Regions from separate parts of the Arthrobacter sp. 05N425 genome, predicted to be linked through region 2. Evidence: riboswitches for the same ligand, from Rfam matches in the RefSeq annotation. Region 2 holds a riboswitch; each other region holds the start of a gene.
What was found. A riboswitch is a leader RNA that binds a small molecule or an ion and turns the genes downstream of it on or off. The one in region 2 is predicted to bind cyclic di-AMP.

Region 1 (5,520 bases), on a different contig from region 2:
CGGGACCGGGCAAGACCCCTCCGGCGACCCTCGCAGAGTCAGTCGTTCGGGTCAGCGTCGGAGCCGACGGAAACCTCAAGGCCACGGACTTCTTCAGCCCGGCCAACAACGCCAAGTTGGATCAGAACGATGCCGACCTGGGTTCCGGTGCCCCGATCGCCATCCCCACCGGCTACGGCACCACGGCCCACCCTCGCCTGATGGTCCAGGTCGGCAAGGACGGCCGGGTCTACCTGCTGGACCGGGACAACCTGGGCGGTATGGGGCAGGGGAGCGGCGGAACGGACGCCGTCCTCGACGGCGCCGGGCCGTACAGTGGCGTCTGGGGCAGGCCCGCGTTCCTCGGGACCACAAACGGCGGGTACATCTACACCGTGGAGAACAAGGGCTACCTGCGTGCGCACAAGCTGTTGGCCAGCAGCACCGGCGGCATCCAGCTGGCCTCCGTCGGTACGTCCATTGGTACCTTCGGGTACACCTCCGGGGCGCCCACGGTGACCTCCAACGGTACAAACGCCTCCACCGCCCTGGTCTGGGCCGTGTACGTAACGGGACCCACCGGTACCGGCGCGGAACTCCGTGCCTACCGCGCAATGCCGGACAGCACCGGTAAGCTTCAGCAGGTTTTCGCGGCCCCGCTGGGCACCGCCGCCAAGTTTTCCACGGTTGCCACTGACAACGGGCGCGTCTACGTGGGAACCCGGGACGGGCACGTGATCGGCTTCGGTGCCCCGACGACCTCAGCGGTTGGGGCGACAAACACGGACCTGGGAACCGCCGCGGTAGGCACCACCGTGAAAGGGAACCTGATCATCACCGCCAGCAGGGCTGTTACGGTCAGTTCCGTCGCAGCACCTGCGCCGTTCGGGATCGAGGCCCTCACACTGCCCCGGACGCTTGCCAAAGGCGGAACCATGACGGTCCCGGCCACCTTCTCGCCGACCGTAGCCGGACAGGTCGACGGGACGTTGACCGTCAAAACCTCCGACGGCGAGACGGACCTTCTGGGGGTTCACGGCGTCGGCACCAAGGACGGCCTGGGGGCAACGCCGCCCACCCTGGTATTCACCGACGTGCCGACCCAGACCAGCAGTCGCCAGACCGTAAACGTGGTCAACACCGGCACGAGCGTCGCCACGATCACCGGCGTCACCTTGCCGGGCAACGCCCAGCTTGCGGTCGACCCGGCCACGCTGCCGGCCGTGGGACAGAAGATTCAACCCCTTACTTCCGTTCCGGTGTCCGTCACCTTCAGTCCGACGACGGCAACCCCGGTGGCTGATCAGCTCCTCATCACGAGCGACCGAGGATCACTCACGGTACCGGTGACGGCGACCGCCGTGTCGGGCGTAGCGCATCTGCAGCTGCCGGCATCCCTGGACTTTGGTGATGTGCCTGCCGGCGCTGCGGCCACCCGGGATTTCACCATTACTAACACTGGCAACATCCCCCTGACGATCACCAAGGCCAAGGCGCCGGAGGGTGTATTCTCCACCACCGTTCCAATCTCGGAAGGCCTGGTGATCCCGCCTGGAGAGTCCGCACATCAGAGCGTGACGTTCAAGCCGACGGTGGTCGGTCAGGCCGGAACCGCCGACACCTACTATCTGCTGACCGCGGACGACGGCCAAGGAGCACAGAAAGTAATGCTCACCGGAATGGGCGTCGACGATCCCATCGGCCTGAAGGCGTACCAGACCAATGCCGGTGACCCGCGGTCTGTCCTCGGCAGGTCGCTGACCTTGGAGTACCCGGTGGGGGCAGGGAAATGCCAGGACTACACCAAGGGCGTGATCTGCTGGTCCCCGTCCACCGGGGCCCATTGGGTCGCAGGCGCGATCTATGCCCGCTACAAGGCCGCGGGCGGCGCTGCCGGCGTCCTGGGGTTCCCCACCACCGACCAGCTGACAACCCCGGACACGATCGGGCGGTATGAACACTTCGCCGGCTCCGGCGGGGCATCCATTTACTGGACGCCAAGCACCGGGGCGCACCTCATCACGGGCGCGGTCCGTGCCAAGTGGTCGGCCCTGGGCAGGGAACGGGGGCTGCTGGGCTATCCGACGTCGGACGAGGCGCGCACCCCTGATGGCGTGGGACGTTACAGCCACTTCACAGGTTCGGGCGGTTCATCGATCTACTGGACGCCAAGCACCGGGGCGCACTTCATCACGGGCGCGGTCCGTGCCAAGTGGTCGGCCCTGGGCAGGGAACGGGGGCTGCTGGGCTATCCGACGTCAGACGAGACGCGCACCCCTGATGGCGTGGGACGTTACAGCCACTTCACAGGCTCGGGCGGTGCATCGATCTACTGGTCGGCGAAGACCGGGTCGCACTATGTCCTCGGTGCGATCCGTGCCAAGTGGACGGCCCTCGGCAGGGAAAGGGGACGTCTGGGATATCCGACCCGGGACGAGTACGCAGTGTCCGTGGGCCGGGCGTCGGACTTCCAGCACGGGCGGTTGACCTGGAATAGCTCAACCAGACTGGTGACCGGCTAGCGCGTGCGGGCCCCCCGGGCCCCAGCGGTCCGCGTAGGACACTGCGCTCGCCGACGGTTTCCCGCGGGAGGACGCAGCTGCTTAGGCCTAGCCGGCCCCCGCACGACAGAATGGATCCATGAGCGAGGCCGGTGACTTCATTGACGCGGCGCTGCTGCGTGAGAGCTCGTGGCAGCGGGCCGAGGAAGCGCAGGCGCGATACGGCCCGGGCCTGGGGAGCTATGGCTCCTCGGTTGGCGCCGTCCGCGGCACTGTCCGCGACGCGCTGCGCCGGTACCGGTCACTCGGCCGCGACGATGTCACCGCCCTCAGCTCGGAGTTGTGGGAGGTGCCCGTCTTCGAACGCCGCCTTGCCGCCGTCGTCCTGCTGCAGTCCAGCCTGGCCCTGCTGGACAATTCGGACCTGACCCGGATCGAGGGTTTCCTGCGGACTGCGCGCCTGCGCGAGCTGGCCGATCCGCTGGCGACCGATGTCGTCGGGCCGCTGATTGCGGGACTGGACGGCCAAAACCGTTCCCGCGCGGAAACCGTGCTGGGCCGCTGGCTGCAGGACCCGGACGATTGGCTGCGGCGGGCGGCCCTGATGGCGCCGCTCCGCGAGCTACGGGCCGGTGGAGGGGATTGGGACCGTTACCGGCGCCAGGCCGCACTGGCGGAGTCGGGCACCCCGGACGACGCCGGTCTGGTGAGGGAGGCGATCGCTGCCGTCACCTCCGGGACGGCGAAGTAGCGCTACGTGCCGGGCCGGCGCTCCACGACGGCATACGCCTTTCCGTCGAGGAACTGCCAGTCGGTCACCACCATAAAACCGAGCGCGTCCACACGGTCATTCAGGACGTGGATATCGAAGCCGCCGTCGCGCGGTTCCGCGTCCCACGTGGCTACGTGGATTTCCTTTCCCTCGAGAACCAGCAGCTCTGTGTTGACGTCGAAATCCTCCTGCGGCTGATCGCTGAGCTGGCAAATTGCGACACAGTGGCTGTTCATAACGGGGCCTCCACTCGGGGAATGCTGGGTGCCCTCATCCTATGGCTGGCAGCTAGCAGCGTCCTAGGCTTTCTTCCGCGCCAGGACACGGCTCCGTTATCTGAATGTGACATTCCCGCCCGGGCCCGTTACCGTAGATGGGTGCCTGTTTGTTTCCGATACGGGCGCTCCCGAGCCGATTGCCTAACTCTGCCGCGGCCTGGGATCCGAATGCAACCTTTCTGGCAGAGACGGGGAAACCACTTTTGACCTGCAGTTTTAGCAGGTCTTGGGGTGAAGCCGCACAGCGCCCGCATTGACGGGCCCGCGGCCGGGTGCCTCCCATCCGAATCCGACAGCTCACCTCGCAGGCATTGGGAGAGGCTACAAACATGACTTCAAGCATTACTTCTGCGCGCCATCGTTCCGACGCATCCGCCGGACGGGCCTCAGCATTCTCGGGCAAATCAGGCACCATCGGTCGTCAGGCCGCAGTAATCTTCGCAGCCTCCGGCCTCGTCCTCACGAGCGGAATGGCAGCCAATGCAGCCGTTGCCCCGGCCGAAAACAAGACCGCCCCCGCTTCGTCGGTTGACGTCGGCAGCAAGGTCTCCGCGCCGGTTACCGCTGATTCCGCAGTTCAGATCAGCTTCGCCCGCCCGGCAGTCGCTACCACGCCGGCGCCCGTGATCGAGCAGCCTAAGCCCGTCACCGCCCCTGCGGTTGCCGCCGCTCCGGCTGTCGCGCCTGCCCCTGCTCCGGTGCTCGCGCCGGCAGCGCCGCAGGTCAGCGTTCAGGCGAAGGCGGCCGTGGCACCTGCCTCGGCAGCCGGCGGAGCCAACGCCGCGATGCTTTCGGCCGCCTACAGCCAGATCGGCATCACCCAGGACTGCACCGCCATGGTGGAGAAGGCCCTCGGTGCGGCCGGTATCCACGTGGGCGACCTCGGTCCCCAGCAGTTCATGGGCTACGGCAAGGTTGTGGGTGCCCCGCAGCCCGGCGACATGATCGTCCAGTCCGGCCACGTCGCCATCTACGCCGGTGACGGCATGGCCATCAGCGGTGGCATGAACGGCAGCAACCAGACGATCAAGCACCCGCTGTCCTGGCTGACCGCCACGGGTGGCGTGACCTTCGTCCGCGCCAGCGCATAGCAAAAAGCTTAAGAACCTCTTTCCAGGGCCGGTGGTCGGCTGCTAAACGGCAGCTGGCCACCGGCTTTTGCGCACGTTTACGCCGGCCGGTGAGCTCAGCCGGCGTACCGCAGCAGGACGACGCCGTTGCCAAACGCGCGGGTGCCGGCGAGCGTGAGCGCGGTCCTGTCGTCTGCTGACTTGAACAAGGGATTCCCCCGCCCGATCAGCACCGGGTGGACATAAATCCAGTACTCGTCAATGAGCCCGAGCCGGCGGAAGGTATCGGCGAGGTCAGCCCCGCCCAGTGCCAAGTCGCCGCCGGGCTGCGCCTTCAGTGCCAGCACGTCATCGGCGACGACGTCGCGCACCACCGTGGTGTTCCAGTCGGCCCGTTCCAGCGTCCTGGAGTAGACAATCTTCGGCATGTCCCGCCAAATTTTGGCGAACTCGACCATAGCCGGTGTACTGGACGGATCCTGGTCCGCCGTCGGCCAGAAGTCGGCCATCAGTTCGTAGGTCACGCGGCCGTCCAGGAAGGCGCCCATAGAGGCCAGTTGCTCGTTGAAGTGGCTGTGGAGCTCCTCGTCCACCATGTGCCAGTCAATCTCTCCGTTCGGCCCCTCGAAAAAACCGTCGAGGGAGACCTGGAGGGCCAGAATGATCTTTCGCATGGGCCAGAGCCTACGCCCGGACGAAGCGATGCGGGAAGGCGGCGCTCGTCCCCGGTGGACGGCAACATCCTGCCGTTTTGGGCTCCAAGCTCGTGCCGTAGGCTCGCGACAAACCAATTTCGGCAGTATGTTGCCGAATGGGCAATATTCGGGCACTATTAGGAGAGCCCTGCTGAGGGATCGGCAAAATGATGCCGATATGGCGAAGCCGGGACATCAGACCGCGGCATGGTGTGCGCGCAGCGA
Region 2 (5,520 bases):
GGCTCCAATTTTCGGCTGGGTGTGTGGCGTGGCTTGGACGGGCTCTGCCGGGCGTGACCGGGACCCGCTATTTATTCTGCCCGACGGCCCCACGCGGGTGGGAATAAAGCCCGTCATAGTCCGGTCATTGAGACGGCGACCCGGCGCCGGGCGGGGCGTAGTCCACAGGTCCGCGCGGCAGCCCACAGATTATCCGGACTAATTCAAAATAGGCTAGGCTGTGCGGTGACGTACGGCGGATCTCGCCAGGGCGCAACCCGCACGCTGTACGGTGGGAATGACGCAAGGACGGCGCTCGAGGAGCTGAGCTGAATGACGGATCTGATCGATACCACCGAGATGTATCTCCGGACCATCCTGGAACTTGAAGAAGAGAACATCATCGCCCTCCGCGCCCGCATCGCCGAGCGGCTTCGTCACTCCGGCCCCACCGTTTCCCAGACCGTCGGCCGCATGGAGCGCGACGGCCTCGTGGTTGTCTCCGGCGACCGGCACCTTGAACTGACCGAAACGGGCCGGAAGCGCGCCATCGAGGTCATGCGCAAGCACCGCCTGGCCGAACGGCTACTTGCCGACGTGATCGGGCTCGACTGGGCCTACGTCCATGAGGAAGCGTGCCGCTGGGAGCACGTGATGAGCGAACGGGTCGAGCGCCGCATTTTCGAAATGCTGGACCACCCGACCGTGTCCCCCTACGGGAACCCGATTCCCGGACTCGCCGAACTGGGCGGGCTTCCGACGCCGGACCGCGGCGCCGTGGTCAACCTGCTTGACGCCATGGCCGGCTACGGCGCCGACTCGCGGATCACCGTGAGCCGGCTGGCCGAGCCGATCCAGGTCGAGCCGGAGCTGCTGGTCCAGCTGGACGAGGGCGGAATCCGTCCGGGCGCCAGGGTGTCGCTGGAGCGGGTGGGGGAGTACATCTCGGTCCGGGTCCCCGACATTGAAGGCGCCCTCGAGCTGCCTCCCGAGGTCGCCGCCCATGTGTTCGTCACGCTCGGGTAACCTGGCGTCAAAATCCTTCCGCCGGACAGCCGGTAAGTTGTGCACAGGCGAGATAACGGAATTATTACCGCCTGCCTTAATCCCCTATAGTTGATGACTAGCACTGATACTAAAGCGTTATCTGATCCGGAGCCGAGCTCTGCCAGCGGATCAGCCGGCGATTCACCTTCTGGCAGAGGCGGGGGAACCACAACCGGCTGTTGATTCAACAGCCTTGGGGTGAAGTCCGCTAGCGGCAAGCAATTCAAACTGGGACCTCCGTGGATGCCCCTGCGTCTGGATGCTTGCACCGGCGGACCGGGTCTTTGATCTCTCTGACCCGAATCCGACAGCTAACTTCGCAGGCTATCCAGAGAGGAACCGTTCTTGACCACCCAGACCGTCAGGGGCCGCCGTCGTGCGACCGGTCCCGCTCCGGAGCCACGCCCGGCCGCCGTCGTCCTCGACGAGCGCCCGCGTGACGCGCACCGCGAAGCGCGCCGCGGCCGGCGCAGCGCGTTCCGTCAGGTAACAGACTTCGCCGCTGTCAGCGGCGTGGGGCAGAAGGCAGGCATTGCCCTGGCCGCCACGGGTTTGGTCCTCACCGTTACAGTTCCGGCCACCGGCCCCGTGATGGCCACCGATGCGGCCAGGTCCGGTTCGGTTTCCGCGGCGGCCCAGCCCGAGGTCAAGGCCCCGGCCGCCGAAATCAACTTCAACCGCACGGCCGTCACCACCAAGGGTGACCCGGACAGCAAGCTCAAGCAGTTGCTGAGCGCGCAGTCCGTCGGCAGCATCACCCGGGCAGCCTCCGCGGGCAGCCTCGGGGCGCCGCTGGATTCCATGGTCACGGCCTCGCCGTTCGGCTACCGGGTCAGTCCCATCACGGGAGCCGTCGGGGAATTCCACCGGGGCCAGGACTACGCGGCCCAGTGCGGCACTCCTGTACATGCCGCCGCGAGCGGCACCGTAACCTTTTCCGGCTGGCACCCCTACGGGGGCGGCAACCGGGTCGTGATCGACCATGGCAACGGCCTGGAGACCACGTACAACCACTTGTCGTCGTCCGACGTCCACGTGGGCCAGCAGGTCTCACGTGGCGATGTGGTGGCGATGAGCGGGACCACCGGCGCCTCCACCGGCTGCCACCTCCACTTCGAGGTGATGGTCAACGGGGAAGTTGTTGACCCGCTCGGCTGGCTTTAGCCAAGCCGAGGGACCACTCGCATTTCTGTGACACGCCGTGATCTGAATGTGACATTGAGTCCCAACTGCTGTACCGTATGAAGCACGCCAACTTCTCCGAAGTTGGCGCTCTTGAGTGGATTGCCTAACTCTGCCACCGCTCAAGGTCCGTTCGCATGACATCGTCTGGCAGGGGCGGGGGAACCAATTTTGGTCTTCGCAAGAAGACCTTGGGGTTAAGTCGCAAAGCTTCCCAGGAAGCAGCGCGGCCGGGTGACTCCCATCCGAATCCGACAGCTCACCTCGTAGGCATTGGGAGAGGCTACTTTCGTGTCTTCACGCCACAATGCTGCGCGTTCTCGCGCTGGCGAGGCTCAGTTGAGCCCGCTGAATTCCATGCTCCGTGCCGCCCTTGCCGGCGCCCGGACTGGATCACACAACGCAGTTCCCGCTTTTGGCGCGTCTTCGCAGTACACCCTTCGCTAAGAAACCCGTTTCGGGGCGATCCGGCGTACCCCCAAGATGCCGGAGCGTCCTCAGTCCCGCCTGCAAGCAGCGCGGACCCAAGGATCACGAAAGAGAGAACTGAATGACTACTCGTGCAACCATTGCACGCCACCGCGCGGAGGTCACCAAGACCAACTCGCTGGCTGTCATTGCTAAGGCCGTCGGCGACAACGCCGGTGGTATGGGTCGCCAGGCCGCGGTTATCGCCGCAGCCTCCGGCCTGGTCCTGACCAGTGGTATCGCAGCCAACGCTGCCGAGACCAACGTTCAGCGTGAATCGACTTCCGCTTCGGCCATGGAAGTACAGTCCAACGCACCGGCCACGATCTCCGCGGCCTCCAGCATCGCGATCTCCTACGAGAAGCCTGCTGTCACCACCGCGCCGGCTCCGGTTGTCGAGGCGGTCAAGCCCGTCGTCAACGTCCAGGAAGCGGACACCGCCGTCACCGGTACCGGAACTGGTACCGGCACCGCGGTTACCGCATCGCTGGCCACCAAGGCTCCGGCCGCCGTCAGCGGCATGGGCGCTTCGATCGCCGCTGCTGCCTACGCACAGATCGGTGTCTCCCAGGACTGCACCATGCTGGCCACCAACGCGCTGGCCGCAGTCGGCGTCCACTACCACGGCTGGCCGGCGGGTTACCTGTCCCTGGGCCGCACCGTGAGCGCCGCCGAGGCCCAGCCGGGCGACCTCGCCTACTACCAGAACGGCGGCATGGGCATGGCCCACATCGCCGTTTACGTCGGCAACGGCATGGCCGTCCATGGCGGTTGGAACGGCGGCACCACCGCGCTGTACAGCGTCAACGTGGGCTCCGGCCCGGTCTTCATCCGCGTCGGCGGCTAGGACTTAGGCGCGTCTAACGCCTGAAGCTTTGTGAAGGACCCCTGCCCTCGCGGCAGGGGTCCTTTGCAGTTTGCGGCTCGTTCGCGCCCGACCGCCGAGGCGCGGCCAGGAAGCCCGGGGAAAGAAAAATTCGGCAATCCGGGCGTTCGGTGTTTACTCTTGTGGTGTCGATCCATAGCCCGACCATGCACAGGGCAGCCGGCCCTCGTGCCCCTGGCGGGTGCGGCCGTGAAGAGGTATGCGGATGCGCACTCTCGTTCTGAATGCTGGATATGAACCGCTGGCGGTAGTCACCTTCCGCCGGGCGCTGGTGCTTGTACTGACCGGGAAGGCCAGCGTGGTGGCCGAGGGGGATGACCCCGTGGTGGGCCCGCAGGATATCCTCGGCCGACCGACGGTGATCCTGCTTAACCGGTACATCAGGCCGCGCTACAACACCCTGACGGCCGTGAGCCGCAGGGGAGTGCTCCGCAGGGACAACCACCGTTGCGCCTACTGCGGCAAGGCTGCCCACACCATCGACCATGTCCACCCCAAGTCGCGGGGCGGGGCGGATTCCTGGGAGAACCTGGTGGCGGCCTGCCTGCGCTGCAACAACGCCAAGGGAGACCACACGCCCGCCGAAATGGGCTGGAAACTGGGCTTCGTTCCCGGGCCGCCGAAGGGCACGATCTGGCAGATCAAGGAACTGGAGAAGCCGACGCCCGCCTGGGATCCGTTCCTGCTCCCCGAAAAGGCGCACTGAGCAGGCGCACCGGCGTCGCGGGCTGACCCGGCCGCGGTGAGGCCGATGCGGCTAGGCTGGGCTGGTGGAATTTGACGCTGTTGTACTCGCCGGGGGCCGGTCCGCCAGGCTTGGCGGCGTACCCAAGGCCCGGCTGACGGTCGACGGCGGCACCCTGCTAAGTCGGTCACTGCAGGCTGCCCGGGGCGCCCGCCGGACCGTCGTCGTCGGCCCCGACCCCGGCGACCTCCCACCAGATGTGCTCGGCTGTCGCGAGGACCCGCCGTTTGGCGGACCCGCCGCCGCGATTGCCGCCGGCCTTTCCGCCCTGGCCGCCGTTGGGCGCGGCGAGCCCGCCGCAGCCGGCGCGGCCTCGCTGACCCTCGTGCTGGCCTGCGACATGCCCCGCGTGGCCGACGCCGTCCGCGCCTTGCTCGACGCACTGGCTGATGTCCTCGCCAATGCCCCGGGTGACGCCGCGGCCGGCCCCGTCGACGGGTTCGTGGCCGTTTCGGCGGACGGCCGCCTGCAACCCCTCGTGGGACTTTATGGCACGGCCGCGCTAGAACGCGCCGTCGCCGACGCGGCGCGGCGGAACGCCCTCGAGGGGGGCTCAGTGTTCTCCCTCCTTGCTAGTCTTGAGCTGCGGCAGGTTCCGGTTCCGTCGGGTTCCACCGATGATGTGGACACTTGGGACGACGCCTCCGCCATGGGGGTGTCCACGCCCGGTCCGGGCCAGTCCGGGGCGCTGGGGCCCAACTCAACTTTGGAGGCAAACGGTGAAGAGCCAGGATGAAACGCTTGAAGACTGGTGCCGTGCGCTGCTCCAGGCCCTTGAGCTCGAAGATGTCGAGATCGACATCAACGAAGTGCTGGGGCTGGCCGGTGTGGCCGCCCACTCCGTCGTCCGGCCGGCCGCGCCGCTGACCACCTTCATCGCCGGCTTCGCCGCCGGCCTGGCGTCCGGATCCGGCCAGGCGCCGGACAGCGTGTCAATGCAGGCCGCCATGGGCGTGGCCCGGAAGCTCGCCAAGGAGTACGCCGCCGCCGAGGCTTCCGGGGCATGACCCCGGAGCCCCCTGACGGCAGCAGCGGCGTCGAGGACGACGATTCCGTGTCCGAACCGTCCGCCGCGCCACCGGATGCCGACGCCTCCGTCGACAATAACGCCCACGACGACGATGACGCCGACGACGGCGCCGCCGCCGTCGCGGAGGCGCCGCACCGGCATGTCGCCCACAGCTGGCAGGAAGCCCGGCAACTGGCCTTCGAC
Region 3 (5,520 bases), on a different contig from region 2:
CTTGTCGATTGTGCAGTCAATTGTGGAGGCGCACGGCGGGACCGTCGAGGTCACGTCCCGGCCGGGCCGGACAGAGTTCGCCGTCCGGCTGCCCGCGGCGCCTCCGCTGGCGTAGCGGGCCGCCGCTCTGGTCCGGACGCCGGCACGGCGGCGCCGGTCCTCACTTCCACAGCCCCCGCACAGCTTGACCCTAAAGCCCTCATATGGGGCGCCGGGAAAGTTGAGCCATGACGTTCACAGACCAGGCCCCAGGACCACAGCCCCACTCCACGGCGACGCCGCCCGGCCCGGCCGCGCCGCCCGGGCCGGGCCCGTTGACCCCGGCGTTCACCGGCCCCGGGAGGCTGCGTTCAGCCATCGACACCCGCACCACCACACCGGTCCTGGATATCACCATTCCGGTGTTCAACGAGGAACGTGACCTCGAAGCGTGCCTACGCCGGCTGCACGCCTACCTTGTCGGCTGCTTCCCGCATTCCTTTCGGATCACGGTGGCGGACAACGCCAGCACCGACGGAACACTCCAGACGGCGGAACGCGTCGCCCGTGAGCTCCGGGAGATCAACGTCGTCCACATGGCCGAAAAAGGCCGCGGGAATGCGCTGCGCAAGGTGTGGCTTGCCTCGCCGTCGCCGCTCCTGGCGTACATGGACGTGGACCTGTCCACCGACCTGGCGGCGCTCGGCCCCCTGCTGGCCCCGCTCATTTCGGGGCACTCGGACCTCGCGATCGGGACCCGGCTGACCCACAACTCGCATGTGGTCCGCGGACCCAAACGGGAATTCATCTCGCGCAGCTACAACCTGCTGCTGCAGTCGTGCCTGGGCGCCCACTTCAGCGACGCCCAGTGCGGCTTCAAGGCCATCCGGGCGGACGTGGCCCGGCAGCTTCTCCCGCACACGCTGGACAACGCCTGGTTCTTCGACACCGAGCTGCTGGTACTCGCCGAGAGGTGCGGCCTGCGCGTCCACGAAGTCCCGGTCGATTGGACCGACGACCCGGACTCCAGCGTGGACATCGTCCAGACGGCCATCGCGGACCTGCGCGGCATGGCCCGGCTGAGCCGGGACCTGCTCTCGGGCCGGATCCCGGTTCCCGAACTCCGGTCCGCCCTGGCCCGCGGACCGCTGCCGGCTTCGTCCCGGGCCCAGGAACAAAGCCCCGGCGGAAGCCTCTTCGGCCAGCTCGTGCGCTTCGGCAGCATCGGGGTGGCTTCGACCCTCGCGTACTTGCTGATCTTCGTGCTCTGCCGGGGAATCATTGACCCGCAGCTGGCCAACTTCCTTGCCTTGCTCACTACCGCGGTGGCCAACACCGCGGCGAACCGGCGCTTCACCTTCGGCATCCAAGGCAGCAGCCAGGCGGCCCGCCACCATTTCGAGGGGCTGCTGGTCTTCGGGATCGGGCTGGCCCTGACCTCCGGTGCGCTCGCCTTCGTCCACGGCACGTCCGGCGGAACCCCTGACCGCTGGCTGGAACTGGTCACAGTGACCGCCGCCAACCTGGCCGCCACCGCCATCAAATTCCTGCTGTTCCGGCACGTGGTCTTCCGCCGTCGGGGCGCCCCCATTCCTCCGGCCCCCGGCGCCGTTCCCTATGCTCCGGCGTCCGACGCCAACGCCAACGCCTCAGCCCTCCCCCACACAGAAACGGCCAAGTAAATGACCGCAACCCTCGACCCCGCCACCGGCGGCCCGGCCGGCAGCACGCCCGCATCGGCGCCCGCACACCCGACGACGGCGACCCGCCCGGCAGCTCCTCGAGCGCCCGCCGCGCAGGACCGCCGGGCACGCCTGCTGTTCGGACCACAGCGGTGGTGGGTGCGGCCCTCGGCGGCCCTGCTGCTGGTCTTCACCGCAGTGATGTACCTGTGGAACCTGGAAGCCACCGGCTACGCCAACTCCTTCTACGCCGCAGCGATCCAGGCCGGCACCAAGGACTGGACCGCGCTGCTGTTCGGTTCCCTCGACGCGGGCAACGCCATCACGGTGGACAAGCCACCGGCCGCGCTCTGGATCCCGGCCCTCGCCGGGCGGATCTTCGGTTTCTCGGCACTGAGCATGCTCATTCCCCAGGCGCTGATGGGGGTGGCCGCCGTTGGACTTCTGTACCTGACCGTCAAGCGCGTGTCCGGTCCCGCGGCGGGCCTACTGGCCGGCGGCGCCCTGGCGCTGACCCCAGTGGCAGCCCTGATGTTCCGCTTCAACAACCCCGACGCCATGCTCACCCTGTGCCTGGTGCTGGCCGCCTACCTCACCACCCGCGCCATCGAAAAGGCCGGCTGGAAATGGCTCGCCGCAGCCGGCGCGGTAATCGGCCTGGCGTTCCTGATCAAGATGCTGCAGGGCTTCCTGATAGTGCCCGGACTGGCCCTAGCCTACCTGTGGGCGGCACCCACCACCCTCGGCCGCCGGCTCCTGCACCTCCTCGCCGCCGCGGCGGGGATCGCCGTCGTGGCCGGCAGCTACCTGGCGCTGTTCCAGCTCACTCCCGCCTCGGCCCGGCCGTACATGGCGGGGTCGGAGACCAACAGCTTCCTGGAACTCACCTTCGGCTACAACGGCCTGGGCCGGATCACCGGGTCCGGCGGCGGGATGCCCGGTGGAAATGCTTTCGGAAATGCCGGCGGCCCGGGCGGAAACGGCAACGTGGGCTTCGGCGGCGCGGCCGGGATCACCCGGATGTTCGGGACCAGTTTCGGCGGCGAAGTGTCCTGGCTATTGCCGGCGGCCCTGGTTCTGCTGGTGGCAGGTTTGTGGTTCACCCGGCGCGAGGCCCGGAGCTCCGCCACCCGTGCCGCGCTCCTGCTCTGGGGCGGCTGGCTGCTGATCACGGCAGGCATCTTCAGCTTCATGAGCGGCACCGTGCATCCGTACTATGCCGTGGCACTGGCCCCCGCCGTCGCGGCCCTGGTGGGCATCGGCTCGGCGGAACTGTGGCGCGGCCGGACCCACTGGCCCGCTCGGATGGTCCTGGCCGTGACGGTGTTGGCTGCCTCGGTCTGGTCCGCCGTGCTCCTGGGCCGCGACCCGGCATGGCTGCCCGGGCTCCGGGTGATCGCCGTCGTCCTGGGCGTGCTGGCCGCCGCGGCGCTGCTGCTCCGGGTGGACAGCCTGGCGGCGCTCCCGGCCCGGCTCCGCAAAGCCGCTGCGGCCGGCGTCGTGGTCCTTTCACTGCTGGCCGGCGGGCTCGGGACCACCGCCTGGACGCTGGCGACGGCGGCCCAGGCGCATTCGGGGTCAATCCCCACCTCCGGGCCCACCGCGTCCGCGATGGGCGGCGGCTTCGGGGCGGCGGGCAGGCCGGACGGCGGGATCCTCGGTTCCAGCGGGGCGGCCGCCGGCGGGCCCGGCGGACCCGGCGCGGATACGGCGTCGGCCGAGCTGACAGCGTTGCTGAAGTCCTCCGGCGCCAAATGGTCCGGGATTGTCTCCGGCGCCACCCAGGCCGCCAGCCTGGAACTCGCCACCGGCACCAATGTGATCGCGCTGGGCGGCTGGAACGGCGGCGACCCGTACCCCACGCTCGAGCAGTTCCAAGCGATGGTGGACCGCGGCGAGATCGGCTACTTCATCTCCGGCGGCATGGGCGGCCTGGGCGGGGGCCGCGGCGGCAACTCCGAGGTCGCCAGCTGGGTCGCGGCCAACTACCAGGCCCAGACCGTGGGGAACGCCACCGTGTACAAGCTGGCGAAGTAGGCTCCTCTCCCCCGCTTGCCTCCGTCTCCGCCGCGCTCGATGCTTACCGGCGTCGAGCGGGCACGGAACCGTCGAAACGGGCACCCACGCGGCGGTCGTGAAGGCAAGACGCCGCTCCGCAGCAGGGGGCCGCCGTTACCTAAATGTGACATCTGATTGAAAGTCCGGTACCGTTTTAGGGTGCGGCCATCGATCTGGCCGCGTGTCCGGGCTGACGCCAAACTCTGCCGCTACCCGGATTCCCATGGACCAGGCAGAGACGGGGAACCCAGAGTTCCCGGGCATTCTGCATCCATGCACCCTTGGGGTTAAGCCGCCACGTCGATATTCCGTGCGGCCGGATTTCGCATCCGAACCCGACAGCTAACTCCGTAGGCGTTGAGAGGCGAACATGACTGAAATCAAGGCACCCACGCGCCCAGAAGGCGCTAAACGCACGTCCGACGCCGAGCGCGCGCGCCACCGCGCCGAGCCGGCGAAGCACACTTCGAGCCCGTCCAGGCCCCGTGCCCGGACCAACGGCAAGCGCGCCGCCGTCGTAGCCACCGCTTTCGCCGTCCTGCTGGGGGCAGGGGCCGCGGGCCAGGCCTCCGGCACTGCAGCGCATACGGCCGAAGCGTCGAAAGACACGGCCGCGTCCCTGCAGACCCTGGACTTCGAACGCGTCGGCAGCAACACGCCCACCTCGCCCGCCCCGATGAGCGTGGAGGCCCAGGCCTCCAAAATCAAGCCCGCTAAGGCCCCGGCGGCCAAGGCGCCGGCTCCGGCTGCCAAGGCGCCTGCTCCCGCGAAGCCGGTCGCCATTGACGACCCCGCCGGTGCGCAGGCCTACGCCGCCTCTCAGCTGCCCGCCCACGGCTGGGCCCCGAGCGAGATGCAATGCCTGATGAAGTTGTGGACCAGGGAGTCCGACTGGAAGACCACGGCTACCAACGCCAGCAGCGGCGCTTACGGCGTGGTCCAATCGTTGCCCGCCGAAAAGATGGCCAGCGCCGGCGCCGATTACCGGACCAACTACCGGACCCAGATCAACTGGGGACTGCAGTACGTGCAGGACCGCTACGGTTCACCGTGCGGCGCCCTGAACTTCCACTACGCGAACAACTGGTACTAAGCGCGGCCGAGGCTGCATGCCATGAGTGAGGCCCCGGATCCTTGGATCCGGGGCCTCACGTGCGCCTGCCGCCGCGCCGCCTGCGGAATACGGGCCGCGCTACGGAACCGCGCCGCCGCGCTAGCCGTTCGGACGGTTGGGAATGTACTGCACCCCCCATTTGTTGCCGTCGGGATCGGCGAAGTAGACGAAATGCCCCCAGTCCTGGACATCGATGTCGCTGACGTCCACACCGTTGGCCTTGAGTTGCTGGTGCGCCGCCTGGATGTCGCTGACGACCAGCTGCAGGCCGGGGGCGGTGCCGGGCGGGGCGTCGTTGAGGCCTTCGCCAATCGCGATCGAGCACCCGGAACCCGGCGGGGTCAGCTGGACGAAACGGATGCCTGGCGTGGGCCGTTCGTCGTAGTCGGCGTTGAAGCCGACCTTGTTCACATAGAAGTCCTTGGCCCGGTCCACATCCGACACGGGGACAAACACGAGTTCAAGTTTCCAGTCCATGGGCACAGGCTAGTCCCGGACGCCTTACGCCGGAACCCTTGACCGCGGGGACGTTTCAACCGCCCTACCCGCGAGGGCAGCAGTGCATGCCGGCGGCTAGACCGCGATGCCGTACAGGCGGTCTCCGGCGTCGCCCAGCCCGGGCACAATGTACGACTTTTCGTTGAGCTTCTCGTCGATGGAGGCCAGCACGATGGTCACGTTGGCGTC

Region 1: linked by a shared signal. The riboswitch ahead of AC1DGE_RS02160 (hypothetical protein) and the one ahead of AC1DGE_RS12725 (NlpC/P60 family protein) in region 2 are both predicted to bind cyclic di-AMP.
Region 3: linked by a shared signal. The riboswitch ahead of AC1DGE_RS14795 (aggregation-promoting factor C-terminal-like domain-containing protein) and the one ahead of AC1DGE_RS12725 (NlpC/P60 family protein) in region 2 are both predicted to bind cyclic di-AMP.

The regions. Positions count from the first base shown of each region.
Region 1 covers NZ_JBFTMU010000001.1:469,148-474,667, reverse strand. Annotated here, with positions in the region: gene AC1DGE_RS02175 (Ig-like domain-containing protein) at 1-2,501, shown strand, start outside; gene AC1DGE_RS02170 (DNA alkylation repair protein) at 2,620-3,231, shown strand; gene AC1DGE_RS02165 (hypothetical protein) at 3,234-3,488, opposite strand; cyclic di-AMP (ydaO/yuaA leader) riboswitch at 3,690-3,855, shown strand; gene AC1DGE_RS02160 (hypothetical protein) at 3,860-4,621, shown strand; gene AC1DGE_RS02155 (dihydrofolate reductase family protein) at 4,717-5,274, opposite strand.
Region 2 covers NZ_JBFTMU010000009.1:49,370-54,889, forward strand. Annotated here, with positions in the region: gene AC1DGE_RS12715 (iron-dependent transcriptional repressor DtxR) at 313-1,005, shown strand; cyclic di-AMP (ydaO/yuaA leader) riboswitch at 1,148-1,367, shown strand; gene AC1DGE_RS12720 (M23 family metallopeptidase) at 1,372-2,190, shown strand; cyclic di-AMP (ydaO/yuaA leader) riboswitch at 2,337-2,495, shown strand; gene AC1DGE_RS12725 (NlpC/P60 family protein) at 2,759-3,523, shown strand; gene AC1DGE_RS12730 (HNH endonuclease) at 3,768-4,268, shown strand; gene mobA (molybdenum cofactor guanylyltransferase) at 4,333-5,043, shown strand; gene AC1DGE_RS12740 (DUF6457 domain-containing protein) at 5,027-5,314, shown strand; gene AC1DGE_RS12745 (molybdopterin-binding protein) at 5,311-5,520, shown strand, end outside.
Region 3 covers NZ_JBFTMU010000014.1:111,592-117,111, reverse strand. Annotated here, with positions in the region: gene AC1DGE_RS14810 (HAMP domain-containing sensor histidine kinase) at 1-115, shown strand, start outside; gene AC1DGE_RS14805 (bifunctional glycosyltransferase family 2/GtrA family protein) at 228-1,661, shown strand; gene AC1DGE_RS14800 (glycosyltransferase family 39 protein) at 1,662-3,698, shown strand; cyclic di-AMP (ydaO/yuaA leader) riboswitch at 3,911-4,091, shown strand; gene AC1DGE_RS14795 (aggregation-promoting factor C-terminal-like domain-containing protein) at 4,090-4,812, shown strand; gene AC1DGE_RS14790 (VOC family protein) at 4,933-5,310, opposite strand; gene upp (uracil phosphoribosyltransferase) at 5,407-5,520, opposite strand, start outside.